Regions from separate parts of the Brevibacillus sp. FSL K6-6036 genome, predicted to be linked through region 3. Evidence: riboswitches for the same ligand, from Rfam matches in the RefSeq annotation. Region 3 holds a riboswitch; each other region holds the start of a gene.
What was found. A riboswitch is a leader RNA that binds a small molecule or an ion and turns the genes downstream of it on or off. The one in region 3 is predicted to bind cyclic di-AMP.
Positions count from the first base shown of each region.

Region 1 (10,500 bases), 1.2 Mb from region 3:
TTGCAATAATTGCAACGCTTTCTGCTCCACGTCTGTGAGCTGCACCTGATTGAACAATGCAAGCAAGGCAGGCAGCAAGGTTGTCGCTTGTTCGTTGAAAAGGTCCGCTTGAAGACGACGCATATCTTCTGATGAAAACTCTTTGCTGCCGCGAAGGACCTTGGCAATCCGGTTGGCCCGATACGGTGCATCCCATGAATGGGCGATCAGATACGGATAGGAGTCATTGAGGATTTTGTTGTTAGCCGCGACGATAAATCCTTCCTCGGGATTTACCACTTCGGGACACTTCTCAAAAGGGATAAACCCGTTCCACTCAAATTCATTCGTCCAACCGGGCACGGGAACCAGTCCGTCCCCTTTGGCACGAATCGGTATTGCTCCAACGGTTTTGAATGCGATCGTGCCGTCATTGGAGGCAAACAACACATTTAGTGCCGGAGAGACGATTTTTTGCAGACCTTGTTTGAATTGCTCCCAGTTCTCCGCTCTGTTCATCTCCAAAAACGCCTCGATCTCTCTGCCCGGAGAGTACGCCGTCCATCGCAAAGACAATCCGTATTCTTCCCGTTTTGAGACTTCTGGAGTGTGGTCTGTCAAAACAGGGCCGTGACGGGTAATTCGCACTTCCATGGGTATGCTTGCCTCACCTTTTACCTCTATCACTTCGCGAACAACGGTAACGTCCTCCCACTTGCCCTCCTGGTACACTTGATGCGGATTGTCGCTGTTAAACTTTTCTATGTATAAATCCTGTGTATCCGCGATTGCATTCGTTACCCCCCAGGCGATGGAGTCGTTGTGCCCCAACACGACACCGGGTACCCCGGGCAGTGTCACCCCGATCACATTCAACGTTTTTTCTTCAGTGTGCAGATGCAAATGAGTTTGAAACCAGATGGACGGCGTATCCATACCGAGATGCGGATCGTTCGCCAAGAGCGGCTTTCCGCTCTTCGTCAGCTTTCCGGAAACGACCCACCCGTTCGAACCGGCAACGGCGCCTGATCCCGTGAAAAATTGCAATAAACTCCTCAATTCCATCTGAATGTTTATGGGCAAATCAGCTTCCTTTTCGGAAACAGTGCTCCCCCCGGTGTGTTGACTGGAAATCGTGATAAAGCCGTCAGCTGGATAGACAGGCCAAAGTTGTTTGGCCAACTCATCGCCTACTTGATTTCGCAAAAGATGGCGATACACTTCCGCTTTCATATTTTCGCTCAGGCTCGCTGCCAGCAGCTTGCCGATCAACAGCGTATCAATCGGCGTCCAGAACTCCGGCTGATACCCCAGCAGATTGCATTCGAGCGGAAGCGTGTTTTCTTCAACAGCTTGACGCAGGTAGGCGTTCACGCCCTGGGAAAAACTGTCCAGGATCTTTCTGGTCGCTGGCGAACACTGGGTCAGGGAATCCTCGGCGGCTCTTTTTAGTTGAAGCTTGCGATACAGTTTATCCGAGTTTACCGTCGAGGAGCCCATTACTTCCGACAACCGCCCGCTTGTTAGCCTGCGCGACATATCCATCTGCCACATGCGTTCTTGAGCAGTCACAAACCCTTGTGCCAGATACAGATCGGCTACTGTCCGGGCCTCAATATGAGGCACGCCTCTGTGGTCCCGATACACGTGAACAGGTTTGTGCAAAGCTGCTACTTTCAGCTCCCCGGATGTTTTCGGAATACCATGGCGGACAACCGATTGCAGGTGGACTGACACATCCACATTTTGATCGTGCATGGCGGAACAACCTCCTATTGAAGACGTTTGAAATGCGCTTCTTTTCAACAGGCCTTACATCGAAGTGACGGAATTGCCCCTTCTGACTTCATACATTTTTTGTCCACGCCAAAAGAAGAAAATACTCAATAATGCAATCAGTCCAAACGTGTTGAACATCGCAATGCCGCCGTATTCTGCCAGCAGAATTCCGCCAAACCACGGGCCGATAAAGTTGCCAAATCCGTTAAAGGTATGCGCTCCGTAATACGTGCCACGCATTCCTTCGGGCGTAATGCGGTCGACGATAATGTATTCAGACGGGACGATCAATATTTCTCCAAGCGTGAAAACGATCATGGATATGATAAAAAACGTCCAGCTGCCGGAATACGCAAAGCCTGCCTCGGATATGGCCAGAAGAATGCTTCCCATCACGATGTTGATCAACGGCGTAAACCGTTCCGCCCATTTTGTCAGCGAATATTGGAACAAAATAACGACTACTGAATTGATACTCATCAAGATCGCAAATAACCGGACCCCGTCGATAAAGCTATTTTTCAAATATTGAGAGAGCGTAACAGACATCTCGCCCATTACCGCCATCGTCAGGATGCTGCCCAGGATGAAAAATCCCAGCACCTTATCGTGGCGGATGACATGAACAGCACTCCGAATGGTTATCTTCTCTTCCGCTTTTGTTTGAATATCTTCATAGGCAAAGTATTTGAAGCTGAATTGCAGAATGAGGACGTATAGCAGGTAAAGAATCGCCCCCACAAAAAACGGCACCCGGTCATCGATGGTGGACAAAGCGGTACCGAGAAGCGGACCAATGGCAAAACCGATGTTCACCGAAGTATAACGGAACGAGAATAGTCGCAGCCGTTTTTCCGGTGGAGTGACATCGCCCATCAATGCCTTGGACACAGGATCGAAAAACGAAATGCATAGATTCAGCAAAATGTTCAAAACAAAAATCAACAGGACATTCGTGGTTAAAACAAACCCGAAGAAAACCAGAGCAAAGACATAGAGCGTGCCGATTAACACTTTTTTACGGCCGATAAAATCGGAAAGTGTGCCTCCGATAAAGCCGCCAAAGGTACCGGCGATCGCACCGACCCCTATGATCAATCCAATCTGTGCCGGATCCAGATCAGTCGTTTTGGCGAGATAGATAGCTAGGAAGGGGATACTCATGCCTCTTGCTACAGATACCAGGATGATCCCTAGTAACAACGTGTGGACAATTGGATGAAAAGACTTGTAAAACTCTCGTAGTTTCCCCATTCGCGTCTCCTTGTTTCTATGATTTTCTTGACAAAGATTCACTGCTGCTATTTACGTATTGGTCTTGGAGAATGCATGTGGTGAGCACCAGAAGCAGAACGGTATCTGCATTTACGCGTTGGCTTTTATCCATGTGCGGGAGTTGGTCGAGCAGCTTGATCATCAGTTTTTTCTCAAAGAAAGGAACATCGTCCATGACCTTGCTTCTCAACATATCCTGAGTCAACTGAAACAACTTGTTGTCCGTTTCCAATGTGGAAGGAGGAGCATTAAACGGCTGTTTGGGGCGGGAGTAGACGGTCTGGGTGAGGTAGGGCTTCGCCGCTTCACGAAGAGCATACTTTTCTTTGAACCGATTTATCAGCATCGATACAGGAAGGTTTCGTACCACTTCAAACAATTTGTGATCAAGCAGGGGCATTCGCACTTCTACTCCATGAGACATATCCAGACGGTCGGCAAACAGGATCTGGTTAGGCAGAATCGACTTGTTCCACGTATAAAGAACTTGAGTGACGCGATCTCGCCCTGCCAACTGTCCTTCTACATCCAGCTTTTTCACAAATTCACGATACGGATCGTACTCGGCAAAGCGCGCTCCGAAATCGGGCGAGAGCAGCTGTTTTAACGGCATGCGACTTGCATGCACAGCCTGGATCCAGGCGGGTGTGTATCCAAGTGTCTGGTTGAAACAATCCAATGACTGGTTGAGATAGCTGCGAATCGAAACGTGGTTAAAAGAGGGATTATGTTGCAAAAATTCGTCCAGTTTGCGAAGCTTCTCCTCTTCGCTCAGGCCTTCCAGTCCGGCGAGCAGCAAATCCAATCGGGAAAATATGTATCCGGCAAACAATTCATCAGCGCCGTCCCCCGACAACACGACGCGAATCCCCCGCTCGTGGAGTACCTTGCTTTTCAAATAGCGGGCAACGCCGTTCATGTTGATCCCAATCGTTTCCGCATGCCAAACGGCCTTTATTACGTGATCGGCAAAATCGGTATGATCAAGCGGAATCAGATGAAAATCCGCCCCTACATGGGCCGCCGTCTCACGCGCTACTTCACTTTCATCATAGGCATGATCCGAAAACGAAACGGTAAATGCTTGCAGCGGGTCCGTCCGATGCCTGGCAGCCATCCCAAGTACCGTTGAAGAATCAACGCCTCCGCTGAGATGAAATCCAACGGGTACGTCGGCCCGCATCCGTGTCTTGATGCTCTCGTCCAGTGCATGCCTTACTTCACTGATGTACTCTTCTTCGCTGCGTGGCAGAGAATTCGCGTCTGCCAGCGGATAGTGATGATCCCAATACTGTTTGATTTGTATTCCATCAGCCGTAGCAAGCAGGTAGTGGCCGGGTGGAACCTGGTTAACACCTTCAAATAACGTACGATCCAGATGCTTGTAAAACAACAAGTGCTGGTAGTAGGATTCATGATCCCACTTCGCGGGTACTCCTGCTGCAAACAGCGCCTTCATCTCCGACGCGACGTATAGAACCCCATCTTGTACTGTGTAAAAAAGCGGCTTGATCCCAAAACGGTCTCGCACAGCCAACAGGCGTTGCTCGGTTTCATCCCAAAGCACCAGGGCAAATTCACCGCGCAGGTATTCAAGAAATCCGAGTCCATTCTCTTCGTACAGATGCAACGCGATCTCACTGTCAGAGCGTGTTCGCAACCGGTGCCCCCGTTTGACTAACTCTCTCTGAATTCGCTCGTAATCGTAGAATTCACCGTTTACGACAACGTGAAGCCGTTCATCTTCATTCGCAATAGGCTGGTCTCCAGTCTCTAGGTCAATAATGCTGAGGCGAGCGTGACCCAATCCGACTCGCTTGCTTTCGGACAGCCAGATACTTTGCCGGTCAGGTCCGCGATGGGAGAGTTGACGAGTAGCACGTTCGACAGCAATCGCAGTGATGGGAGCCTGTTTCGAAAACATTGCGACAATTCCACACATATAAACCAACCTTTCCCTACATAATTTTGATAGTGCTGCCGTACGAAGATCACTCTTTGGAAGAATAAAAACAGTAATATTGATAGAATGTGTATTGCAGATCAGCATATCAGACCATTTCAGTATACCATATTTAACCAAAAATATAACTTTTTTCAATTCGCCAAATTTCAACAAGGTATTTTGGCACCCAAACGCCTAATGGCTTTCACCGCCATAGACATACATTCCCTATGCATATGGGAAACCGGGCAGCGATCCATTTTCCTTTTGATACCGTAAAGCTGGTACCCTACTATTTCAAAATCAGAGGTTCCTATCATCGATCAGGAAACAGGGAAGACGAACAACTCTACCTATGCAAACATCGAGTGGGGTTTATGTTGGGGATTGTATATGGAAACGTTCCGGAGCTGAACAGAAGCTGACGTGTGTGATTTCTTGCAAGTCACCCGATATGGATTTACGGACTAACGAAAAAATCGATTTACGAAAGAGCTATGAACACTCCCTCCAGCGAGAGATGAGCTTCCTCTAACCTTGCGTTTGGACGTATGTCGGCCTAATGCCCCTGCCGTCTGCGTATTCCTATGACAACTGCCTTCGCCCGTGTGAGGATGGCCGAGAAATGGCAGCTTTGCCGCTTCGAATCACAGTGATCGATTCAACAGAGATCAACAAGTCGATTCCTCCTTCTTTGAGAATGTATGTTCCGGTTTTGATTATACCATAATCGCGGACAAAAAATGACATTTATCCCATCGCTTGGGCAATATCCTGTCTATTCAACCCGATAACAGTCTATACAGTTTACAGTTTATTGGAAAAACCCCTTTGAAACGGTTACGAATGAAGTGCGCTTTCGCCTCATACAAAAAAATAGCCGGCTTCACACGCAATGTGGTGAAAACCGGCTTACTCAAAACCTTTTTGCTCCGGGTCTACTTCATTTTATTCTGCCAGGAGAACAGCTCCCGGCTACCCATCTCTAACCAACACTATATCTAGCCAATGCCGACTTCCTCATTTTAAGGAATCAGCCCCTGCTCCTTCAGCCAAGCTTCCGCAACATCCCGCGACTTCTTCTTGTCTACATCCACCTGCGCGTTGAGCACCGCCATTTGCTTGTCGTCAATCTTCCCGGCGAGCTTGCTCAGCACTTCCTTGATCTGCGGATGCTTCTGCAGCGTTTCCTGACGGACGAGCGGCGCGGCAAAGTACGGCGGGAAGAAATGCTTGTCGTCCTCCAAAATGACCAAATCGTGCTTCACGAGCTGACCGTCTGTCGAGAAGGCATCGATGATATCGACGTTCCCTTCGCTGATTGCTTTATATTTAAGACCGGCGTCCATTGATTTCGTACCTTTGAATTTCAGGCCGTATGATTTTTCCAGGCCTTTCAAGCCGTCCGAGCGCTCGAGAAACTCCTGTTCGGTTCCGAACGTGAGCTGTTGCGCATGCGGGATCAGATCAGAGATTGTCTTCAGCTTATATTTATCGGCCGTCTCTTTTGTCACCGCCAGGGCATAGGTGTTGTTAAACCCGATCGGCTCCAGCCATTCCATTTTGTATTTCTCTGCAAAATCTGCCTTTACCTTGTCGTACACCTCTTGAGGGTCCTTCATCGCTTCCTGTCCCATGATGTTGACCAGACCCGTTCCCGTATACTCTACATACAGGTCTGCACTGCCGCCTTTGACGGCGTTAAAAGCTACATCGGTCCCGCCTAAAAACGGCTTTGTCTCGACTTTTAAGTCCGTATTTTTCTCCAGCATGATACCTACGAGATTCGTCAATATATCTTGTTCCGTGAAATTTTTCCCCACCACAGTCACCTGATCAGACGCTTTTGTACCGGTCAGAACCGAGCAGCCCGTCACAGCCATCATCGACAATGCCAACACGCCCATTCCAACTTTCCTCAGCCATCCTGCTCTCACAAGATCCTCCCCTTTCATCATTAACCGTTTATTTGAAAAACCCCAAAAAGCCTGATGTGTTCAAGTCTTCAAAAATCAGCTTTTTGGATAAAGCGGCCTAACGCGAGTGGCGAATGCGCAATCCTTTTGGCGTCACTCGCCAATCTACCCAGGCCAGAATCAGGTCAAACAAGACCGCCAGCAGCGCAGCCGGCACCGCACCTGCCAGGATGATGCCCGTGTCCACCATGGCAATCCCGCGAAGGATCAGGTCGCCCAAGCCGCCTGCCCCGATAAACGCCGCGAGCGTCGCCACTCCGATCGTCATGACCGTAGCCGTGCGAATCCCGGCAAATATGACGGGGCGGGCCAGTGGAAGCTCTACGATCCGCAGCATCTGGCCTTTGGTCATCCCCATGCCGCGCCCTGCTTCCAGCAGCGAGGAATCGACGTCCAAAATGCCGGTGTACGTATTGCGGACGATGGGCAGAAGCGCGTAAATGACCATCGCGATGACAGCCGGGATCGGTCCGATGCCAAACAGCGGAATCATAAATCCGAGCAGCGCCAGACTGGGAATCGTCTGGAAGACCGAGATCACGGCCAGCACCGGACCGGCAAGCTTCCGGTACCGGGTCAGCAGAATGCCTGTCGGCACCGCAACTACAATCGCCCAGAACAACGCGACGACAGACAGAACGATATGCTCCCAGCTCGCCTGCACAATATCCGGCCAGCGGTCTGCCATTACGGAAATCACTTCACTCATTGCGCCACGCTCCTCTCCTGATCCAAGTATGGCCGTGCAAGCACATCGACCAGACTGGCCCTTGTCAACAAGCCTGCCAACGTCCCGTCTTGGCGGACGACCGGCACGTACCCGTACGGCGCTTCCTGCACGAAGCCGATGGCATCCGCGAGCGGGGTGTCGGGTGAAAGCGTCATGGTGTCTGTCCGCATCACATCGCGGATGGCCAGCGATTCATCCGGGTACCGCTTGTGAATATCCGCCGTATCCGCCATGCCCAAGTACTTCCCATGCTTGTCGACAACGATCAGCCCGGTTACCCGCTTGCGGTGCATGATCTGTACAGCCTCCGCCAGCCCTCGGCCCGGGGAGACGGTAACCGGCTGCGTGACCATGACATCCTGGACAAGCTGCCCGAGGTGGGACTGCAGCCGTTTTTCCCCGATGAACTCCCGGACAAAATCATTGGCCGGATGGCGCAAAATGTGATCGGGCGTCCCCTGCTGGATCACATTCCCGTTTTGCATGACCACGATCTGGTCGGCGATTTTCAACGCTTCATCCATGTCGTGGGTGACAAAAACGACTGTTTTGTTCAGCTCCTGGTTCAGCCGGATCAGCTCATCCTGCAGCTGCTCCCGGGTAACCGGATCGAGTGCCGAAAAAGGCTCATCCATCAGAATGATCGGCGGATCGCTCATCAGCGCCCGGGCTACCCCTACCCGCTGCTGCTGGCCTCCGGAGAGCTCGGACGGGTATCTGTCCCGGTACCGGTCGGGGGCCAGGCCGACCATATGGAGCAGGCGATCGACCTTTTTGTGATCAATCGACCCTTTTCCCCCCTGAAGCCGTGGCACCAGCGAAATATTTTCCGCGATTGTCAGGTGGGGAAACAGGCCGACCTGCTGAATCACATAGCCGATGCTCCGCCTCAGCGCGACCGGATCGACCTCCGCCGAATTCCTTCCGCCGACGGTAATCGTCCCCGATGTTGGCGAAATCAACCGGTTGATCATCTTCATCGTCGTGGTCTTGCCGCAGCCGGATGGCCCGACCAGCACTGTGATGCTCCCCTCGGGAATCTCCAGATTGAGATTCGGGATCACAGTCGTCGAGCCGTACGATTTGCGCACGCGTTCAAAGACAACCGCATTTGCCATTCGCATCCCCTCTTTTCGCTGTATTTTTGAAAATAAAAAGACCCCGCCAATGCAGGGTCTGTACCTGTAAAAATACAAAAAGACCCTGCAAAAGCATAGGGTCAAAAAACCGAATTGTTTTCCACGTCGGAATGATCTGACACGGAATGCTTGTTTTGACCCATCTTGAGGCTGACGAGGTTAGCTGACGGACTCGGGAAAGATGGTTCCCTACGGCAGATATGCTGCCGATTCGCCCCGGAAAAAGTGGTTCCCCCGCTTTCCGATTATGCAAATCGGAAATTAAGCTTATGGCTATTATGCATGAACTCGATCATCAAGTCAAATTCGCCTTCCCGGATATGAGGTCCGAATGTCATAGGTCATTGGTAACAAAAGTAATTATTTGTGAAAATTTGTAGGTATTTGTCTAACTTATTGCGAATCTATCTAAATATTCCATATTTTTTCTTGCAAGGAGGACTTCTATATGACCAAGCAGTGGAAACAGGCGTGGCAAGCAGCGCTGTTGGCTCTTGTCTTCTTCTTCTCTCCCGCCCAGCATTCAACGGCATCGGCTGAGAGTCTAGATTACAGCTCCAGCGTGCAAAACGGCAAGCTGGTCGTTTCTGCTTCCCTGAAAAATCCAGGCGATGGACGCAGCATCGGGGTCATCGCCGTCGGCTATGACGCCAATGGAAAAGCGATTGAAACCAAAGGAGCAGACGTATTCATCCCTCGCGGCCAGACTGGGAAATACCAGATCGTCATGGATCGAGGCGCCCAAATTGCCAAGGTCGAGGTGATCCCGGCTGATCTGTCCAATCCGACAGGCAAATTGAGCAGCTCCGCCTATAGTCTTGTAAATGGAAAAATGGTGGTGACCGCCGTTGTGGAGAATGGCGGTGACGGCCGGAATATCGGGGTCATCGCGATCGGATACGACGCAAACGGAAAAGCGATCGAGACAAAAGGCCTCGACACCTTCATCCCCCGCAACGAAGTGGGCAACTACCAGATTCTGCTGGACCAGGGGGCAAAAATTGCAAACGTCAACGTCCTTCTCGCCGACTTATCCAACCCGACCGGCAAGCTGAGCAGTGAAGCCTTTTTGCAGGTAAACGGAAAAACGCTGGTGACAGCTGTCGTGGAAAATGGCGGAGATGGCCGAAACATCGGGGTTTTTGCTGTCGGCTATGATGCCAAAGGAAAAGCTGTAGAAACCAAAGGTCAGGACTCGTTCATCCCCCGCAACGAAGTGGGCAGCTACCAAATCATGCTCGATCATGGAGCCGCCATTTCCGGGGTCAAGGTATATCTCGCCGACTTATCCAATCCAACCGGCAAATTAAGCAGTTCCGCCTATACCCAAGTGAATGGAAAAATGGTGGTGACCGCCGTCGTGGAGAATGGTGGTGACGGCAGGAGCATCGGCGTTTTCGCGGTAGGCTATGACGCCAAAGGAAAGCCCGTAGAAACGGCAGGACAAGATACGTTTATCCCGCGCAATGAGGTTGGCAACTACAATATCGTGCTGAATCAAGGAGCCAAAATCGCCTCGGCAAAGGTGTTCCTCGCTGATCTGTCCAATCCTGCAGCCAAGCTGAGCAGCAGTGCCTTTACCCCGGTCAATGGCACCATGCTGGTCACGGCTGTGGCAGAAAACGGCGGAGACGGGAAGAACATCGGCGTGACGGCTGTCGGATACGATGCGAAAGG
Region 1 covers NZ_CP150173.1:3,905,123-3,915,622, forward strand. Annotated here, with positions in the region: gene NST37_RS19440 (penicillin acylase family protein) at 1-1,737, opposite strand, end outside; gene NST37_RS19445 (MFS transporter) at 1,792-3,012, opposite strand; gene asnB (asparagine synthase (glutamine-hydrolyzing)) at 3,029-4,975, opposite strand; gene NST37_RS19455 (glycine betaine ABC transporter substrate-binding protein) at 6,004-6,915, opposite strand; gene NST37_RS19460 (ABC transporter permease) at 7,013-7,663, opposite strand; gene NST37_RS19465 (betaine/proline/choline family ABC transporter ATP-binding protein) at 7,660-8,802, opposite strand; cyclic di-AMP (ydaO/yuaA leader) riboswitch at 8,958-9,101, opposite strand; gene NST37_RS19470 (hypothetical protein) at 9,272-10,500, shown strand, end outside.
Region 1: another riboswitch for cyclic di-AMP. It lies ahead of NST37_RS19465 (betaine/proline/choline family ABC transporter ATP-binding protein); the one in region 3 lies ahead of NST37_RS13390 (CAP domain-containing protein).

Region 2 (10,500 bases), 1.7 Mb from region 3:
CTGTCCACCATCTCCGCCAGGCCCGCTGCCACATGCCGGATGAAAAACTGCAGCATCTTGATCGATTGTGGCCCGCGGCTTGTAATGTCTCCGAGAGAAAGGAGCTTCCGGCCTTCAGGATGCCGGTGGGTCCCGTCGTGGCAACGTTCGTACCCCAAGCGCTGCAAGAGCTCTATAAACTCGTCGTAACAAGCATGGACATCGCCGACAATGTCGACACCCTGATCGGCAGCCATCACCCTGGAGCGTGTACGCGGTTTGTGCCTCATAGCCCGTTCTCCTTTCCGCATCATCTACATTCTATGATTGCCAAATTCAAGCAAAAAAACTCACCCAGAGGGTGAGTCCGAATTAGCGGAAAACGGGATAGCTATGGAAATGAGGAGCAGGGCAGCAGCTAGTCCAGATGATGCGTATGTACGTAGATGGCCGCCTGTGTACGGTCCTCGACGCCCAGCTTAGACAGGATGTTGCTGACGTGGGTCTTTACGGTCTTGATGCCGATGATCAGTTCGTCCGCAATCTCCTGGTTGGACTTGCCTTGGCCGATCAGCTTCAATACTTCCAGCTCGCGCGGCGTCAACTGTTCATGCGGCTGCGCTTCTTGTCCATGACGGAAGCGGGCCATGATTTTGCCGGCGACGCGAGACTCCAGGACCGGCTCGCCTGCGGCTGCCGCCCGGATCGCCCGGGCAATTTCGGCTGCACGCGAGGTTTTCAAGAGATAACTGAACGCTCCTGCCTCAATGACGGGATATACCTTTTCATCATCAATGAAGCTGGTCAAGACGATGACTTTGCTAGCGGGGCAGGTTTCACGTACCCGCCTGGTCGCTTCCACGCCGCCGATCCCCTCCATCACGAGGTCCATCAAAACCACGTCCGGCTGCAGCTCGACAGCCAGCTTCACTCCTTCTTCACCGCTGGATGCTTCGGCTACTACTTCAATGTCGTCTTCAGTAGACAGATAAGCAGCCAACCCCATTCGCACCATTTCATGATCGTCCACGAGCAATACGCGTATCATGTCAGCTCTCTCCCTTCCATTTCCGCTTGCAGCATGATCGGGATGCGCACCTCGATCTGCGTCCCTTTTCCGACTGCCGAGTAAATATCCAGCGAGCCGCCGAGCTCTGCCACCCGCTCCCGCATGCTTCTCAATCCGTACGAAGTCAGCTTCTCTCCCTCCGGATCAAAGCCGACGCCATCGTCTACGATGCGCAGCCTGACTTGCCCCTTCAGCGTAAACAGCTTGACCGCGATGTGGTTGGCACGGGCATGCCGGAGCGTGTTGGAGAGTGATTCCTGCAAAATGCGGAACAGATGGTCCTCGATTCCGCTCGGCAGGTTGTCCACTTCTTCGATCTCCCAGCTAATTTCCATCGCATTTTTGCGGGTCAGCTCTTCCAGCAGATCTTCAATGGCTTCCTTCAGTGCCTTGTTCTGCAAAGTCGCCGGGCGGAGGTGCAGCAGGAGCGCCCTCATCTCCGCCTGCGCAGCCGCGGCCATTTCTTCCACCAGCTCGATCTGCTGGGCAGCTCGCTGCGGATTTTTTTCGATCAGTCTTTTTAAGGCTGCAGTGGTCATCGCGATGGCAAACAACTGCTGGCTGACCGCGTCGTGCAGCTCGCGGGCCAGTCGCTGCCGCTCTTCGGTGACCGCTGTATGCTTCAATTGTTCCGCCAAAGCGGCGTTGTGATTGGACAGCCGTTGCAGGGAAGCGACCTGTTCTTCCCACTGGGCCGCCAGACGGTTCAGCTGCCAGCCCAGTTCACCGATCTCGTCCTCGCCCAGCTCAGGGACGCGCGAAGACAATATGCCGCGCCCCAGGCTGGTGGCTGCCTCCCAAAGCACCTGCAGTCTCTTTTTCAGCAAATTCCCGAAAATGTAGCCTCCGACCAACCCGACGACACTTGCTGTCAGGATCGCGAATGCAAACGAGGCCAGTTGTGTTTTCCAATCCAGCTTCTCCGGCAAATAGAGATGCAGGTAGGTCGCAAGCCATCTCGTGACGTCCGGGTCCCCGGCCACCACGAAATACAGAATCAAACTGCACAAAAAGGAGGCGGTAACCGCTCCTACGGCCAGCAGCAAACCGTAGCGCACGTACTGCCATTGGATACTTGCCAACCGCTGTCGTCGCATTTGTCAGTACCCCCTAGATGTACTTGACTTTAACATCGCCGACGAGCAGCGAAATCTGTACATGGATTTTTTGCGCTTCCTGTTCGTACTGTTCGGAGCGGATCATCACGCTGCGATTGATGCCCCCCTGCCTATGGCCAAACACTTCCAGATCGCCGATGCGCACCTCCGCAGATACGGCTACTGGCATATCTACCGGAACGTAAATAGTGACGTCCCCCACCCAACCGTCGACTATCAGAAACGCTTCATCATCCATCAGCATCGCCCGGGACAGATCTATGACAACATTCCCGACTCCGTGCCAGATATGCAACTGGCTTAGCTCAAAGCGGCCGGATGTCAAGTGAAAATCACCGATCAGCGAACTGCGGGAATCTTTGGGCGACAAAATGCTGCCAGGGCCCGCGGATGAAGCAGTCCATCTGCTTCTTTCCGTTCCAAATGGATTGCGGTATCCCGCTTTCTGTCTCCAATGCCCTGATTGTTTGCCTGTTGCCGTATCTTCCGCTGAAGCAAAATTCGGATCAGCATCGGCTGCTTCGGCAGCCTCCGGTATTGTCGGCCGGATTCCTTTGTCAGCCGAACGCCCACGGATCAGCCGAAATCCAAAGTAAATGAACAAAAGCGGGATTACAAGCTGGAACAGATCATCCATGCCGATATGAAGCCACATGTCCAAAGCAATCATGATGCCGAGCCCGGCCAGCAGGCCTCCCCGAACACGCTTGTGATTTCCCCACATCTGTACGCCGAAATACACGAGAACCATCGGCCACAAATCAAAGAGGCCAAACGTGATTATATGCAAGCTGTCAAGAAAAAGGCCAATTCCTGTCAAAATGATCAAGACACCGACCGTCATTTTTTGTAAGCGGGACAATTTCACAAAGGTCTCCTCTCTTACGCCCCATGTCGGCTAATTTCCTACACTTCCGTCACGGCAAGTATAAATAAACGCAGGCGGAATATTCAACGGCGTAAATGTGGTTTCTACCCGCTGAAAGCGCGTCTGCAGCTCAGCTTTCAGTTGGAGGGAGTATTGAAACGTGATGAACAGGCCACCCGGAGCAAGGGCAGACTGGACTTCATCCAAGATCCCCGTCCGCAATTCCGCGGGAAAGTTGGCAAACGGAAGTCCGGAGATAATGGCATCAGCCTTGCCAATCCCGGCCTTACTCATGTACTCTTGCAGCTTCAGTGCCTCATCCCACATCGTGATGCCGGGAAATCGGCGAGTCAGCATTTCCCGAAACAACGGATCTCTCTCCACCAAAATGTATTTGGTATCGAGCCTTTTTTTCTTTAGAATGCTTTCCGTAAAGGCGCCTGTTCCAGGCCCCAGTTCTATAATCACGTCAGACTGATTCCAGTCCACGCTGCACAGCATCTTTTCGCATAAAAAACGAGAGCTGGGAATGATGCTTCCTACACGTCCTGGCTCCGCAAAAAATCGACGTAAAAAGACCATAAAGTCTGCCAAGGATAGAACCTCCTAGGGGAAAAGCAGCCTGCTTGGACAGGCTGCCTGGTTGCCACTTCCTATTCTACACGAGATGCCTGATTCCTGTCGTTACTCCTGAACTTTCGCAGGCTCGGCATCCTTTTTGCTTTGCAAAGACGCTTTGATTTGGGCCAGCTCCTCATCCAGATCATTCTTTTCAAGGGACTCGAGAGATTGCTCCAAACCAGCGCTGGTCTGGCGCCACTGGCCGCTCAGATTGGCTTCCGCTTCCATCCGCAGCACTTTTTCTTCCATCCGGGAAAAGCCTTTGCCGGCAGATTGATTGCCCATGCCGACAATTGCATGGTTCACTTGCTTTTGCGTTTTCGCTACTTGCGCTCTTGCCATCAGAGTGAATTTTTTCGCTCTCATTTTATAAAATTCTTCTTTCAGCTCGGCCAGCTTCTCGCGCATTTGCTGAGCGGCTTCCGATGCTGTCAGATAAAGGGCTTCGTATTCCTGGGCACGCAGCTCGTATTGCTTCTTGTCGGCCAAAGCCCGGCGCGCGAGCAGGTCTTCTCCTTCGGTCAGCGCCAGCTTCACCTGACGATCGCGTTTTTCCGCAAGCGCCACTGCCTCTTCCCATTGCTGGTGGAATTTCTTCTCCAGGGCCACTTGCTTCGCTACTGCCACTTCCACTTGTCCGATCTCCACTTCCATGTCACGCATGTACTGATTGAGCATAACCACCGGATCTTCCATCGAATCCAAAGCGTCATTCACAGAAGCCACCGTCAAGTCACGCAGTCGTTTAAAAATACCCATTTTTTAGTCCTCCTTATCATATCACAAGAAATTTGATTGTCATGTACCTTGCACTTTTCAGGTTTGTTTCATCACTTGTCATCGATATCAAGGTTGTTGCTTCTTGGCCATTCTGTGCTCCCAGCCGTCCAGAGCATCCTCTTTCAATACCTGCCGTGCCCACTGCCGCTCCCATGCTGTCGGCATGGAATCATGCGTCTTGTCACTGCGGCGGATAAAGCGGTACCCGAGGTAAATCACTCCGATAGCCAGTACGACATTGAACAGTAAATGCAGCTTGCCGATCAACATTAACAGCCCGAACAGAAAGACCAGTATCCCCCAGAAGCGGGAACCGGAGCTGCCAATCACTTTACGGGCTCCGTATAACATGATCAGCCCGGGGATCAGCACACCGAGGAAATCGCCGCCATCGATACCGAGTTGGTCCAATAAGACAAACCCTCCGGTCAGCAGCAATGCGAGTCCAAGGAGCACCTTGCCAGACCGCTCACTCATGAAATGCTTCCCTCCAATCGACTATTTGTTGGTGTGTCAACCTTATGCCTTTATTCTAGACGGGGCGAGTGTTCGACATAACGGGCGAGCGGTTGGTTTTTGCCTCCGTCCCTGGACGGATAAAGTGTCGTCCCCCAATCGGACAAGGATCCCTCTTGATTGGATTCAGCCCTTTTCCGGCGCAGGGCGAGCCGTCATGGAGAAGAAAAGTCCGACACATGGTTTCCATTACATATAGAAGAAAAATGTCGTTTGCACGGTACTGACGAAACGTTACAGCTTATGACAAAATATTGTGACGAAATCGTGAACAAACAAGGGTAGAAAAAGGAAAAGTGGGACAAGTGTTGAATTGTGTGGAGGTGCGTGTAAAAAAATATCGAAAAATAGCCGAGTTCCGCTATGCGGAAACGGGGGACCCACTATCTTTGGGGTGAATGGCTGCGCTCTCGCAGTCTAGGGCATTCCTTTCGACCGAACCCTTCAGCTAACCTCGTAGGCTCAGGAGAGGAGCAGTATCTTTTGCGCAAGACAGTAGTTTCTTTGCTTATTGCCGGATTGCTTGCAATGGGTACCGGTGCGGCGCATGCTCAGGAGGGAACCCCCCTGATGACTGTCGTCAATGATCTGTACGGTGTCCCTTACAAGTCTTCCGGAACCACGAAAAAAGGCTTTGACTGCTCCGGTTTTACACGCTATGTGTTTGATGCGCTAGGTGTAGATTTGCCTCACAATTCTTCTTCTCAGTATCAAGTCGGCCAACCGGTTAGCCGCAAAGATTTGCAGCCCGGCGACCTCGTCTTCTTCAAGACGAATGGAAGAAGCATTTCCCACGTAGGAATCTACATCGGCAATGACACGTTTGTGCACTCGGAATCTGGCAGAGGCGTCGTCAATACCAAATTGAGCGACCCCTACTACTGGAGCAAACGCTATGTAGGAGCCAAGCGAATCGCTGCTCCGGCACTCCAGGCGAAAGCCACCGACACTCCTCCAGCCAAGAAAGCGGTACAAGCGGCTTCCTTGCCTGAAGCACAACCAGAACAACAAGCGAAAGCGCCCGAGGCAGCTCAACCAGAGCAACAGCCTGGGCAGCAGGCAGCAGCTGCAGCTGAGACACCAGTTGAGACACATACAGTGCCACAGCCGGAACAACAGCCGGAAGCGCAGCCTAGCAAGTAAGTGCAAGCACAAAAATGAAAGCCAGGGACGTTAGGTCTCTGGCTTTTTCTGACGAAATTTAGCACCTGGTGTCAATAGGAAGTAACACCCGCTATTCTTCATTATATGTCCTTTTTCCTGCCGGAACACGCTGGTAACGTTTGGTTTCTTTGTCCTTCACCAGTCAAACCGTGTTATGATAGGAGAGAATACAAATATTCAGGAGATTTGAGGTTACTGGGGGAGTACCTGTGAAAGACCATATTTTGCTTGTAGACGACAATCAGGAAATCATAGAGCTTCTTGAAGATATTTTGGAAAACGAAGGGTATGAGGTCACTTCTTCAGAGAGCGGGGAGCATGCCCTTACTTTGTTGAAGCAAGGCTTGAAGCCCAATTTGATTCTTTTGGACATCATGATGCCGAATATGAGCGGCTATGAGCTGTGCTCGCAAATTCGCCGCGAATCGGACCTGCCGATCCTGTTTCTCAGTGCGAAAGGAAAAGCGGTCGACAAAGTCGTCGGTTTTGAAATCGGCGCCGATGACTATATCACGAAGCCATTCGACACGGAAGAGCTGCTCGCCCGCATCCGGGCGCATCTGAGAAGGTACGAGCGGATTCGCAAGCATACCGAAGAGCACAGCGAAAAGGACCCATCCGGCTCCTCCATTACCGTTTTGAAATTTAAAGGACTGGAAATCCACAAGGAAACGTACTCGGTGTATGTAAATGAAGAAAAAATTGACCTTTCCACCAAAGAATTTCAGTTGCTCACCTTTCTGGCCGAAAATGCCGGCATTGTGTTTACCCGCGAACAAATTTACGACCGGGTATGGGGATACGGCTACGGCTCCCTCAATACTGTGACGGTTCATATCAAAAATTTGCGGGAAAAGCTGGAACGGGAGCGGCAGTACATCAAAACGCAGTGGGGGACGGGTTACGTTTTCATCGGGGAGAAGGTGTAGATGAGCATCCGCAACAAGCTGTTCCTCTCGTTCTTCGCACTGATTGCGCTGAACCTGTTCGTTTTCAAGTTTGTCTTCGAGGATATTATTGTCGTTCAACTGAAAACGGATCGCCACAATCAATATCGCTATGAAAAGGAAACGGCTGAAAAGGTTCGCGTCAATCAGCTGCTCAGCGCCAGCAATTTCAAGGACCCGACAGACCGCAGCGAGTTGGAAAAGCAGTTGCCGGAGGATTTGGTATACAAAATGTTAGTTAAGGACGCCAACGGCAACACGATCTTCATCAAGACATCCCAGGCATACAATTTGAAAAATCCGCCGAGGAAAATAAAAAAGGAAAATACCGATCTGAAGGTTGTGGCGGAATACCATTTTCAACACGAACCGCCGAAAAAAGGCGAAACCATCATCTACTTCTACACAGATGACTCCGATATTATGGCAACAAAAGGGGTCAGCATGATGCTCTGGTACATCTACGGGAGCATTGCCCTGGTCGGACTTGTCCTGCTCGGCTTCTTCGTCCGCTGGATTCACCGGCCGGTAAACGAGCTGTCCCGCGTAACGCAGGAAATTCGCGAAGGAAAACGGCTGGTTTCGTTTACGTACCATTCAGAAGACGAATTTGGCCGTCTGTTTCGCTACTTCTCCGACATGGTCGATCAGCTCCGGTTTTCCGAAGAGCGTCAATCCGAGCTGATTTCCGCGATCGCTCACGATTTCCGGACACCGCTGACAACGATCAAAGGATACGCCTCCTACATCGCCTCAGGGCGGGTAACCGATCTGGAACGGATCAAGAAGCAGATGAAAAAGATCGAACAGAAGACGGACGATCTCGACAAGCTGCTCGACGAACTGCAGGACTTTACCCAGCAAAGTACGGAGCTGAAGCTGAACCTGAGCCGCATCCACGTCAAGAGCTTTGCAAAAGGAATCATTGAGGACTACCTGGTCAAGATCAAGGAATCGGGACTAACACTCCAGTGGAAGCTGCGCATCTCCAATGATCTGTACATCGAGGCGGACGAGACCAAGCTCCGCCGCGTACTGGAAAATCTGTTAAACAACGCCATTTACTACAACAAGCCGAACGGATCGATCCTGCTCACCTGCGACCAGCGGGAGGGGCATGTGCTCTTTTCCGTGATCGACAAGGGTGAAGGCATCTCGCAGGAGGATTTGACCAAAATCTTCACCAAGTTTTACCGCGCGGAAAAATCGCGCAATCGCAACAATGGCGGAACCGGCCTGGGCCTGACGATCTGCCAAAGCATCGTCCAGCGTCACGGCGGTTCGATTTCCGTCAGCAGCGAGCTGGGGAGGGGGAGCTCTTTTTCCTTTACGATCCCCTTTTTCCAATCTTAATTTATATAGATTTATTCTCAGTTAATATATCCTTTATAATTGTCTGGTAGATTATCTTGTATAGCATGTTGCTTTCAGTGATAAATAACCCCAGTTCGGTATCTAACACCTTAGCGGAAATTGCAAAAATGGTGGGCAGATGCCTTTTTTTTATGCAAAAAGACACGAACCGTCAATGGTCCGTGTCTTTTTCTGTGCCCTTTCGTTATTGCGACCGCGCCTCCAGCCTCATCATCAGACCGCCTTTCGGGCGAAGGGTGACAAGCGGCTCCGCTTCCACGGGCTTGCCCGGGTCGGCGAGCTGAAAGCGATACTTCTGTGCGAACGTAGCGAGCAGCAGCGCGGCTTCCATCAGGGCAAAGTTGTTCCCGATACAGATGCGCGGACCTCCGCCAAACGGAAAGTAGGCGTATTGCGGGATACGCTTCAGCAAGTCCCCCTCAAACCGTTCCGGGATGAAATCCTCCGGCCTGTCGTAGTACTTCTCGCTTCTGTGCATGACGTACTGGCTCATCATGAGCGTATCTCCGGGCTTGTACGTATGCCCCCCGATCTCCACTTCTTCGGCGACTTCCCGGTTGATCGTCCAAGCCGCCGGGTACAAGCGCAGCGTTTCGCTGATAATCTGGTTTACATACTTCAGATTCGGAATATCCTCTACCGTGGGCAGCCGTCCTCCCAACACCGCGTCCAGCTCGGCCCAGAGCTTTTTTTCCGCCTCAGGGTTGGTCGCCAGCAGATACCAGATCCAGGACATCGTGTTGGCTGTCGTCTCATGGCCTGCGACAAAGATGGTCATGACTTCGTCTCTTACCTGCTCATCCGTCATTCCTTTGCCGTCATCCTCATCTCTTGCCGCCAGCAGCATCGCCAATAGGTCAGTGCGCCCCTGATCTCCTTCACGGCGGCGCTCTTCGATGATGTTGTAAATCGTCTTGTCGAGCAGCTCGGCTGACTCGCGGAACTGCCGGTTGCTTGAGGTCGGAACGGTGAGCGGAATGTCGATGAAGGACGACGCTTTCGTCGAGACGTATTTCAGGCCCACATCGATGGCCCTGGCGATCTGGTCGGCGCCTTCCTTGAGACCTTTGCCAAACATCGTCTCTGTGATAATCGCCAGCGTCACTTTCATCATGTCTTCATGCACATCGCGTACATCTCCTGCTTTCCAGTCATCCATCAAGCTTATCGCCTGCTGGACCATGGACTCGCCGTAGGTCGCGATCCGCTCGCGGTGGAATGCCGGCTGCATCAGCCTGCGCTGGCGTATGTGCTTCTGTCCTTCGCTGGTGAGGATGCCGTCACCGACGACCGCCCGGGCGACCTGCAAGCCTTTTCCTTTGCGAAAATGGGCCTGCTTGCTCACCAGAATTTCCTTGATCATGTCCGGATTGCTGATCAAATACACATGCCGCGAGGGGCCAAAGCGAAAGTGGGCCACATCGCCGTGTTCTTTCGCAGCTTCGCGCAGGAAGCGGAGCGGGTCCCGGCGAAAGGCGAGCAGGTTGCCCGAGATCGGCAGTCCTTTTGGGCCAGGTATGGTGGTTATATTCACGATCATTCCCCCATTCTCAGTCGTGTTTTTCCCAATACTGTTTGTAGTATCCAACCAGTCTGGCCGTTTATACCATGAGTGCCATGTCTGAGAGAAATGACTGTCGATGTTGCTGTCGGAGGAGGTCTCGCAACCACCGAGGACACGGACAATGGACTGAACTGCCGTAAACCATCAAAATGTGGATACAAGGATTCGGGCAATAAAAAAAATCGCCCGAACTCGGCGAGCGATTTGGATTGTTTCAGGATAGCGGTCTGCTGTGTGCCTGAAGCAGATTTGAGGATACGAGCCGCTCGCGCACCTTGATGCCGATCCAGGCAGCCAGGACGGCTTTGACGACACCTACCAGCAGGAATGGTACGGCTCCTCCGGCAAAAGCCTTGTCCCACGGAATGTCCAGAACGTACTTGAGCTGGACCGACCCGAAGATGAGCGTAATAATCATGCCGACAATATTGGCGACCAGAGCCCATGTAAAGGTAAAACGCGTTTTTTCGAGAATGAGACCAGTGGCAAAAGCCGTAAAA
Region 2 covers NZ_CP150173.1:1,003,055-1,013,554, reverse strand. Annotated here, with positions in the region: gene NST37_RS05245 (metallophosphoesterase) at 1-269, opposite strand, end outside; gene NST37_RS05240 (response regulator transcription factor) at 398-1,027, opposite strand; gene NST37_RS05235 (sensor histidine kinase) at 1,024-2,145, opposite strand; gene liaF (cell wall-active antibiotics response protein LiaF) at 2,159-3,034, opposite strand; gene NST37_RS05225 (rRNA adenine N-6-methyltransferase family protein) at 3,065-3,628, opposite strand; gene NST37_RS05220 (PspA/IM30 family protein) at 3,719-4,414, opposite strand; gene NST37_RS05215 (membrane protein) at 4,502-4,912, opposite strand; cyclic di-AMP (ydaO/yuaA leader) riboswitch at 5,291-5,429, shown strand; partial or broken gene NST37_RS05210 (C40 family peptidase) at 5,435-5,962, shown strand; gene NST37_RS05205 (response regulator transcription factor) at 6,325-7,044, shown strand; gene NST37_RS05200 (HAMP domain-containing sensor histidine kinase) at 7,045-8,415, shown strand; gene NST37_RS05195 (cytochrome P450) at 8,621-9,976, opposite strand; gene NST37_RS05190 (biotin transporter BioY) at 10,215-10,500, opposite strand, start outside.
Region 2: another riboswitch for cyclic di-AMP. It lies ahead of NST37_RS05210 (C40 family peptidase); the one in region 3 lies ahead of NST37_RS13390 (CAP domain-containing protein).

Region 3 (10,500 bases):
TCGCCATGGCCCCCTCGCTATTCACGCCGATCACGCGCACGGCCGGCTTTGTCTCCTTCAAAGCAGCCGCCACGCCCGATATCAACCCTCCCCCGCTGACCGGAACGATGACCACGTCAACGTCGGGAAGCTCTTCCAAAATCTCCAGGCCGATCGTGCCTTGCCCTGCGATAATATGCATGTCTTCAAACGGATGGATCAGTACAAGACCTTCGCTTTGGTGAAGCTCCAGCGCTTTTTCATACATGGTAATGGAGGTGCTCCCTCCATCTACTACTTTGGCGCCGTAATGAAGGATCGCATTTTGCTTGCTCGGTACAGGATTGGTCGGCATGACCACTGTAGCTGCAATCCCTTGGATCTGGGCAGCGTAGGCAGTGCCTGCGCCGTGATTGCCTGCAGAAAAGGCCACGACACCCCGTCTTTTTTCCTCGTCTGTCAGGCTCACGATCTTGTTGTACGCGCCGCGGATTTTGAACGCCCCTGTCTTTTGCAGATTCTCGCATTTTACGTAGATGGTATTGCCTGACCATTCGCTGAAAGTGCGCGAATACTGCATAGGTGTCGGCAAGATGACACCCGCGAGATTGGCCCTGGCTTGCCTGATTTGCTCCAATGTAACGAACATGCGTTTATCTCTCCTCTTCCCTGATTTCTACGACCATTTCAATCTCCACAGGCAGATTCATGGGCAGAACGGATGTGCCCAAGGCAGAGCGGGCATGCTTCCCCCTGTCGCCAAAAACGTTCACCAGCAGATCGGAAGCCCCGTTCATAACCTGGGGCTGGTCGTAAAAATCGTCTGCGCTGCTCACCAGTCCGAGTACTTTCACAATCCGCTCAATCTTATCAAGATTGCCAATCTCCGCTTTGATCATGCTGAGCAGGTTGAGGACAGTAATCTGTGCCGCCTCATATCCTTGTTCTACAGTAAGCTCCCTGCCCAGCCTGCCCGTATAGAGCGGTTTCCCATCGACAAAGCAGCCGGCTCCTGAGGTAAAAACCAGGCAGCCCGAACGCACGCAGGATACGTAGGTTGCCAAAGGCGGTTGGTTCGGGGGCAGACTTACCCCCAGCTCTTCAAGTCTCTTTTCCACAAATGACAAAAGTACCACCACGCTTTTCTGAAAATTCTAATCAACACTCGATATTCTCATTCTATCACGATCCCGGAATAAAATGATACAATTTTTTTGATATCGACAAATTTTTTAGAAAAAAATCAACAACATGCACCCGTCCGCTGAATCCTCCAGCCGCCTGTCATGGAAATCATGCCACAAATACACGGCGGTATTTCCTTTTCTGAACAAGCGTCAACAAGGTCTGCCATTATTTACAGGTTCCATTCTCTCAAGTCTATTTGTTATCCTAGTTAAGCCAAACAAACAAGCCGAAACTTCCAAAGAAGTGGAAGTGCGGGGGACTTCTTTTTGTAGAGTTAGCCACTCTGCATTGGGGTGAATCACGCTTGTGAAGGGTTGTATCCTCAGCCCGAACCCGACAACTAACCTCGTAGGCGAAGAAAAGGAGACGATGAGAACATGAAACCATTCGGCAAGTCTATCATCGCTATTGCTTTGGGATTGGCTGTTACTTCGATGTCCACTTCAGCATTTGCTGCCACATGCCCGGTAAAAAATGTTGTTAATCAAGGGCAATGGCTCCCATATTTCATGAATTCCCAACCTTCGCAACAATCCCAACCATCGAACCAATGGAACCAATGGAACTGGGCATTTCCATCCAACTCTATGCAATGGGTAGAGCTTCCGATGCAACAGCCGGTACAAAAACCGGTTCAGCAGCCGGTACAAAAGCCAGTTCAACAACCGGCTAAAGCTCCGGCAAGCAACACTGTCAACGCTTCCTCCCAGTTTGCTCGCGAAGTGGCAAATCTGGTAAACCAAGAGCGTGCAAAAGCTGGTCTGGCTCCGCTTGCTTACGATGCTGCATTGGAAAAGGTAGCATTGGCAAAAGCGGCTGACATGGATCAAAACAACTACTTTGATCACAACAGCCCTACCTACGGTTCTCCATTTGACATGATGAAGCGCTTTGGCGTATCGTACATGACTGCCGGCGAAAACATCGCCATGGGTCAGCGCAGCGCTGAAGAAGTGATGCAGCAATGGATGAACAGTGACGGTCACCGCAAAAACATCATGAACCCGAATTTCACGAAAATCGGCGTAGGCTACCAAAATGGTTACTGGGTACAAGAATTTACCGGATAACCTTGATGGCTGCAGAGAAGAACCGAGTTGCTCAACAGAGTGACTCGGTTTTTTCGGTTTTTTCCCTGCTTGCAAAAAAAGCCCACCTGAAGCTGGTGGGCATGGTATCGATCTAGGCTTTTGTGATCAAAGGAGAAAATGGCGACACCCGGATCAGAGGCTCATTAACGAGCGCACCAGCCGCCGTCGATGACCATTTCAAGGCCGCTCACAAACGAAGACTCGTCCGAAGCGAGATAAAGTGCACCATAAGCGATATCCTCGGGTTTGCCGAGACGAGGCAGCGGCGTTTGCGCCTGAAAAATGCCCCGAACCTCTGGAGCCGTGATCATTTGCGTCATTGGTGTTTCGATAATGCCCGGGTGAATGGAGTTCACGCGGACGGAATCCTTCGCGCATTCGACAGCTGCTGCTTTCGTAAGAGCTCTCAACGCCCCTTTGGAAGCGGTGTAACCATTCGTAAAGTTCAGAGCAACTAGTCCTGCGGTAGACGAAATGTTGATGATGGAACCGCTTCCAGCCTTTTTCATCTCAGGGTAAACCAGCGTCATTCCCAGCACGCAGCCGGTCAGGTTTACATCCATCACCTTGTTCCAGTTTTCCATCGTAAATTGCTCAATCGTAGCATCTGTACTGATACCCGCATTGTTTACCAGGACGTGAATGTTGCCAAATGCCTCCAGACCTTGTGCGATGACGTTTTTCCATTCGTCCTCGGAAACGACGTTGTGTTTGACCCCGATGGCTTCCCCGCCGTCCGCCTTGATTTCATTCACCACTTCTTGCAGCTTGTCTTCGGACATGTCCGTCGCGATTACTTTCGCGCCTTCCTGGGCAAACAGACGAGCTGTTTGTGCCCCCATACCGCTTGCCGCACCTGTAATGATGGCGACTTTTCCTGTTAGACGACCCATAGTCGTATCCTCCCGCTTTTTCATTTCTGAAAAAGAAATTCAAAAAAATTTTAAACAACTAGTTGTTTTATCGACACTGTGTCGTAAATAATTATATCAATGCCCTTCTTATATGGGCAAACAACACAAAACGCCGAAGTGACGATAAATCAACAGAAGATCAACGTTGTGTGGATCACATAGAAAAAGTTCAACAAGGATGGGAAGAATGTCGATGAAACCGAAGAAGATTGATCCGCGGGTCAGGAGGACACGCCAGCTCCTTCAGGACGCGTTTACCTCGCTCATACAGGAAAAAGGGTATGAGGCCATCACCGTACAGGACATTACCGAGCGTGCCACTTTGAATAGGGCCACCTTTTACCTCCACTATCGAGACAAACAGGATTTGATGTGGCAAAGCACAGAAGAAGTCCTCTCGGAGCTGGTGGACAGTCTGCGCGAAACGACCAAACATGCGAAAAAAGCAGACTTGCACGTAGATCAACCGCACCCCGTGTTCGTCTGCCTGTTTGAACAGATTGCACGCCATGCGACCTTTTACAAGGTAATGCTGTCCCATCACCAGGCACCACTCGCTGCTCGCCTGATCGAAGTCATCACCGATTACATCTCCCAAGGCCTGGACGAATTCCAGCCCGATGACACCAAGCTCACGGCACAGCGAGAGATTATTGTCCGCTATACCGCCTCTGCCTTTTTAGGAGTCATCATGTGGTGGCTGGAGGGCGGCATGAGCTATTCTCCCCGCTTCATGGCGCTGCAATTGATGAGGCTTGCGATCAAGGGGCCGTATGAGCTGTCTCCGTTTGCGTGAGCCCTTTCGGGGCGGGAAATAGCAAAAAGCCGGAACGGTACCACTCCGGCTTTTCACATTCAAGAGGTACTCGTCAAAGCGTTCTCTTCGCTTCGACGCTCTTAGCTCTCTGTGGAACAGCAGTCACACTTCTGCTCCTCTAGCAAAGGTACCTCTTTTTCATGCATTGTCTGTTTGGTCGGGTATGCCCCCACCTGCTGCAACTCTACACTGACATCTTTGTCATTGTTTTGTTGTTGGTCCATGGGAAGCCTCCTCACTGAGTGCGACCTGTGCCTAGTATACGCACCCGGGATGTGAAGCTATTCGTTCTTCAGGGATTCGTTCAGCCTTTTGCCCGGTTTGCCTGAAGGATGTGCTCCAGGTCTTTCAGGGCTGCAGCTGCGGCTGCCACCGGGTCGGATTTTCCTCCCACCACCAACAGCTCCCCCATTGTGTCCGTTTCCAGACGAATCGCTTTGGTCGTCCCGCGGACTTGGGCGAACGGGTGAGTCTCGGACAATAGCTGCACGTCCACAGCGGCCTGGAGAGTGTCGTCGACTTTGCGCAGACTGCCTACCAGCTTGGGGACAAGACCGTCTGCTTTCCACTTCTGCACTAGCTCCGGTGTGATGCCTTGGATGCCCTTCCGTGCCACATCCGACAGGCGAATGCCTGCATGAAAAGCTGCATTGGCCATAATTGTCAGCTTGCAGGCCGTGTCCCAGCCTTCGAGATCAAAGCGCGGATCAGGCTCGGCAATCCCCATCTGCTGGGCGCGGATAATCGCCTCCTCCATGGAGATGCCTTCTTCCATCATTGCACTCAGCACAAAATTGGCTGTTCCGGTAAATATTCCTTCGATCAGCGCCACTTCACAACCGGCCAAATTGTACTGGAGCAAATCAACCGTCGGCAAAGCTGCAGCCGTTGCTCCGCTTACTTTGAGCATGGCCCCATGTCGTCTGGCCGCCTCATGGAGCCCCTGGTAATCTGCTATCAGCGCCCCTTTGGAGATCGCGATGACATGCTTGCCGCGGGACAGGGCGGTTCTCATGTAGGAGAGGGCCATGCCGCCAGTGACAATATCAGAAGGACCCGCTTCGATCAGGATGTCAAATGGACATGCTGCCAGGAAGTCGGCTCCCGTTTTCTTTTTATCTCCCATACTTTTCTCTGCGGAAAACGCCTGGACTTGTTCGAGTGCCAGTCCTTCATCCGCGTAGCAGCCAGCGGTCGAACGCATGACGCCGACAAGCCTGACATCGGCATCGTAGACCATCCGGTATCTTTCCTTGCGCTCGTGAAGCAATCTTGCGACTTGTCTGCCTACCGAGCCAAATCCAGAGATGACCACGTCGTATCGTTTCATTGCGAGTTCCTCCTTGCTGTGTACCGTACTAGATTCGCTGTCTGCGGCCAAATTAACGCGGCAAACGACGCCGATGAGCGAGGATGGGATTGGCGTCTGCCGGCTTCAGCTTTTTGCCTTTCCGGCCATCGTACAGCTCATTTACATAGTCGATATAGAGGATGCCATGCAAATGGTCGATTTCATGCTGCACGCACCGAGCCAAAAATCCTTCTGCCTCCAGTACGACCTCTTCTCCCGCACGCGTTAGCGTCTTTACTTTTACATATTGGGCCCGCGTGACTATGCCAACGACACCGGGAATGGACAGGCAGGCTTCGGTTCCTTTTTGCTCACCCCGGCTGTCCACGATTACCGGATTGATCAGTTCGATCAGGCCGGTTCCGCAATCCATGACGACCAGCTGCTTGGGTATCCCGATCTGAATCGCAGAAAGACCTGCTCTTCCCTCGGTCGCGTAGATGGTGTCCGCCATGTCATCCAGAATGTTGCACACATTTTGCGTAATCGGGCTCACCGGCCTGGATCGTTCCCTTAGAATCGGATCCCCCAGCTGCACGATCATCCGTTCAGCCATCTCGCTTCTCCTCCCCGACAACGAGTCAATTTGTATCCAACGTAACAAAGCGGTCCCCTTTCGTCAAACGCTTTGCTGAACGCCTGTTTTTTCATCGACAAATACGCTTATATACGCTATCTTAAATGGTAAACATGAAGTTGATGGAAACGAAGAGGGAGGAAACCATGCATCCACTTGCATCTCAGCTCAACGAGACAATTCAACGTGAAAATCCGCACTTTTTCGACATGCTCTCTGAATTGGGCCGACTGATTTACTTCCCGAAGGAAGGCATCCTCAGTCAATCTGCCGAAGCGAAATCAAAGGCCAAAAAGTACAACGCCACGATCGGGATTGCATTGGAAAACGGCCAGCCGATGCATTTGAAATCGATCCAGGACACGTTGTCCGCTTATGCACCAAAAGACCTTTACGAGTACGCTCCCCCTGCCGGCAAACCGGAGCTGCGCGCCGCCTGGAGGAAAAAAATGCTGGAGGAGCATCCTTCTCTGGAAAATAAAACCTTCAGCAATCCGATCGTGACGAATGCATTGACGCACGGTCTGAGTGTCGTGGCGGACTTGTACGCAGGACCGGGAGACAGCGTCATTATCCCCGACAAAAACTGGGAGAACTACGAATTGACATTCTCCATTCGCCGCGGGGCGGAAATGGTCTATTATCCGCTTTATAACGATGAAATGACTTTCAACGCGGAAGGTCTCAAGGATGCGATCCTGGCACAAAAAGAGAAGGGCAAAGCGATCGTCGTCCTCAACTTCCCGAACAACCCGACCGGATATACGCCTGGGCAAAAGGAAGCCGAAGAAATTCTCAAAGCGCTGAAGGCTGGTGCCGAGGCGGGAATCAACATCGTCGCAGTAACCGATGACGCCTACTTCAGTCTGTTCTTTGAAGATTCCTTGCAGGAGTCTCTGTTCGGCGCGCTCTGCGACCTGCATCCGCGAATTCTGCCGATCAAGGTGGACGGCGCGACCAAGGAAGAATACGTCTGGGGTTTCCGTGTAGGCTTTATCACCTACGGCGGAAAAAGCGATGCCCTGCTGGCTGCCCTGGAGCAGAAAACGCTCGGAATGATCCGCGCGACGATTTCCAGCGGACCGCACCCGTCCCAAACCTTTATCCTGCACGCATTGAATTCACCGACTTTCAACCAAGAAAAGCAAGAAAAGTTCGAGATCATGAAACGTCGCGCCAACCGGGTCAAGCAGTTGCTTGACAGCGGCAAATTTGATGACGTGTGGACGTACTATCCTTTCAACTCGGGATACTTTATGTGTCTCAAGCTCAAGAATGTAGATGCGGAAACATTGCGTACCCATTTGCTTGAGAAATATGGTGTCGGTACGATCGCTTTGGGCAAGACCGACTTGCGCATTGCCTTCTCTTGTATTGAAGAAGAAGACATCGACGAACTGTTCTCCCTGATTTACCAAGGAGTTCTCGATTTGCAAGGGTAATGGAAACAGAAAAAAGCGTTTTGGATGCTCATCCAAGACGCTTTTTTTCGTGTCGCTCCAGATATGCAGGTTCGAACAGAAATCAAGCTCTTCTGCCATCCTCCAACTGCGAAATAAATCGAGAGTTCTTGCCAAATCACGTCGACTCTCCTGTTACGATACCCTTTCAGCCATTTGCGCGGGCTGCTCAAGCTGATCCATGTCGACAGCAGGCAACAGCCTGCGCTCCCAACGTCGGACTTGGACTGTCCAAAAGCGAAGAGATGCCTGCATCACAGGTCCGACCAGAAATACTGACAAGAATGTGCCGAACGATATCGGTCCACCCGCGATCCAGCCCAAAAAGAGCGCCGTCCCTTCCAAGCAGGTACGGACCAGGCGGACAGATCGGCCGGTGATACGGACGAGCGACAGCGTGATTCCATCCCGCGGACCGGCTCCCAAGCGGGACGCGACATACATCCCCGACCCGATACCCATCAGAACAATCCCGACAACCAATTCGACAAACCGCGCCCACTGCGCTGTCACAACCGGAATGATACTGCTCGCAAGGAAGATGTTGACAAAAAAGCCGATCAACAAAATGTTGGCGACGCTCCCGATCTGCGGCAAACGCCGATCCAGAATACATGCGATTCCGACCATCAGAATACCAACGATCTGTACCCATAAACCGACTGACAAGCCGGTCAAACCCGACAGGCCGATATGCAGGACATCCCAAGAAGATGCGCCTAATGCCGCTTTCATCATACTGACGGCGCCCATCGACAAAACGACCAAACCGAGTAAAAACAGAACCAGCTTGGCCGCAAACAACGGAAGTTTCCCCTTTGCTGTTTTCTCTCTTTTCAACAGTATATGCTCCTCTCCTGTTAGCAAAAATGTTCTCTATTTATAACGTATTTTACAAATTAATTACCTAGCTAATTATATTTGTGGAGCCTTATTTTGTCAAGGCCGGTGAAACATCGCCCCCAAAAAAGCCTGCGATGCGAAATCGCAGACTTTCCGTAAAAAATTATTTGCAGTGGGTTCTGGACGATTTTGTTTGGAATCTTTCGAAAGCTCTGGTGAGCCTTGCTGGTTGCCTTCTCTGCGCCTCGACTCGACCTTCACAACTCCATCTCCAGGCCGCTGGCGCTACCTTTCCACCCTCACTTTCTGATCCTCGACGCTTCTGGTGCCAGCCACAACTGCCCCGAGTACAAACAGCATGCCCATTCCGTGAGCCCACGTGAACTGTTCACCCAAAAAGAGAACGGACACGAGCGCAGCGCTGACCGGCATAAAGCCGGTGAACAAGCCGGCTGTAGAAGCAGCCACCTTCGCTACGCCTCTGTACCAGAGGACGAAAGAAAGGACGCTTGCGGTGACGGCATAGTAGATCATCAGCAGCCAGATCTGGAACGGTACAGCAGTCAAATCCGTCTTGATCAGATCGGCAATCGCAAATGGGAGGAACAAAATCAGACTGATCACATTGATCGCCGCCGTCATCTGAAAGGGGGTCACACTCTCCGACAGCCTTTTGGCAAAGATCGTAAAGAGGGCCTCCGAGATGACGGCCAAAAATACGAGGAGATTTCCAAACATGGCGCCCCAGCCCACGCTTGCCGCTCCGCCCGTAAAGGTAATGAAGCCGATGCCCACAACCGAAAATAAAATGGAGACCAGTTGATGTGAGCGTATTTTTTCCTTGAGGAGCAGAAAAGAAAACAAAGCGATGCAAGCCGGTACGGTGCTCGTAATGATGCCTGCCGAAGTGGCTGTAGTCCACTGCACCCCGTAAAGCATGCAAATGCTAAATAAAAACACCCCAAAGAAAGACTGCCAGAACAGCGTCTTCCCCTCTTCTTTCCGCCACGAGCTTTTCCACTCTCCACGCATGGACAGCAAAGGAAGGAGAATAATCACGGCAAGGATAAAGCGAAATTCCAAAAACAAGAAAACAGGTACGTGCTCGACGATGGCTTTTCCCACCGAAATATTAATGCCGACAAATGCCATCGATAATGCCAACTGCACATAGGAAGCGATCATCCTGTACGCTCCACCCCTTTATCTATCTTGACATAACATATACCATTTTTGCCCGTTTAACTCCTGCTTTAATTACGAAAATTCGGAACATTTCCGCACAAAAAAAGCTCCCCTTTGATAATCAAGGGAAGCCGTGTTTGTTGCAATTGAAAGCCTTCATATCGCTTGTTTATACTCCTTCGGTGTCGATGGAGCCGAGCTGTTTTTCTTCTTCTCGGCAGCTCCCACGAGCAAAGCGCCAAAAGGCAATTTAGCCAAGCCGTAAGACAACCCGAAGGAAAACGCAGAACAGAGAACAAACGCGATCAGACTGCCCCCGATCCCGCTTGCCGTCCACTCCCAGTGATTGAGCAATTTCATCACATACGTCAGGACGAGCGCGTGGATGAGATAAGCGCCATATGAATAATGCCCAAGCATCGTCAGCCATTTTTTCCATTGCGAACCCGACTTGCCCACCCACACGGCTACGAGGTAGACGACGAGGAGCTGGGCTACGGTATAGAGAAACATCGAAGGCTTCAGCGAGGTTGCCACATTCAAATTGACAATCGGGCCGGCCGAATGTTTGACCAGCTCATACCCGATATAGGCGTAGGTGACACCGAAAGCGGCGAACAGCCACAGCCACCTTTTCTGCAAAAAGACGCGAAACTGCGGCAATGCCAGTGCAGCCAGACCGCCCATGAAAAAATAAAAAGAGTAATACAGGAAGTTGCGATCGCGGTATTTGATCAAGTAAGCATCGAGCCAGGCCAGATCAAACCGAAACGAATGAGCCGGGATATAGCGGACGGAGAACCACATCAGAGCGGCGTAGGCAAGAGCAGCAGCTCCAACGGCAAACGTCCTGCCCGCTCTTCCCCGTACAGCATGTCTTGTCCACTTGAACAGCTTTAGCAGGATCGGGTATAAGAGATAAAACTGGAAAATCATCACGACAAACCACAGATGATAGGAAGCGGTTCCTGTCATCCATTTTTTCAGCACCAGCCACAGCGTCTCCGGATTGAATCCAGTCAGGTCGTGATGCATCGCCATATAGACGATCGACCAGACCGCGTAAGGCACCACGATCTCCGTAAACCTCTTTTG
Region 3 covers NZ_CP150173.1:2,675,165-2,685,664, forward strand. Annotated here, with positions in the region: gene ilvA (threonine ammonia-lyase) at 1-628, opposite strand, end outside; gene NST37_RS13385 (RidA family protein) at 633-1,106, opposite strand; cyclic di-AMP (ydaO/yuaA leader) riboswitch at 1,382-1,537, shown strand; gene NST37_RS13390 (CAP domain-containing protein) at 1,545-2,237, shown strand; gene NST37_RS13395 (glucose 1-dehydrogenase) at 2,402-3,151, opposite strand; gene NST37_RS13400 (TetR/AcrR family transcriptional regulator) at 3,366-3,968, shown strand; gene NST37_RS13405 (hypothetical protein) at 4,070-4,213, opposite strand; gene NST37_RS13410 (homoserine dehydrogenase) at 4,294-5,319, opposite strand; gene def (peptide deformylase) at 5,372-5,896, opposite strand; gene NST37_RS13420 (aminotransferase class I/II-fold pyridoxal phosphate-dependent enzyme) at 6,064-7,359, shown strand; gene NST37_RS13425 (membrane protein) at 7,513-8,217, opposite strand; gene NST37_RS13430 (DMT family transporter) at 8,506-9,405, opposite strand; gene NST37_RS13435 (acyltransferase) at 9,562-10,500, opposite strand, start outside.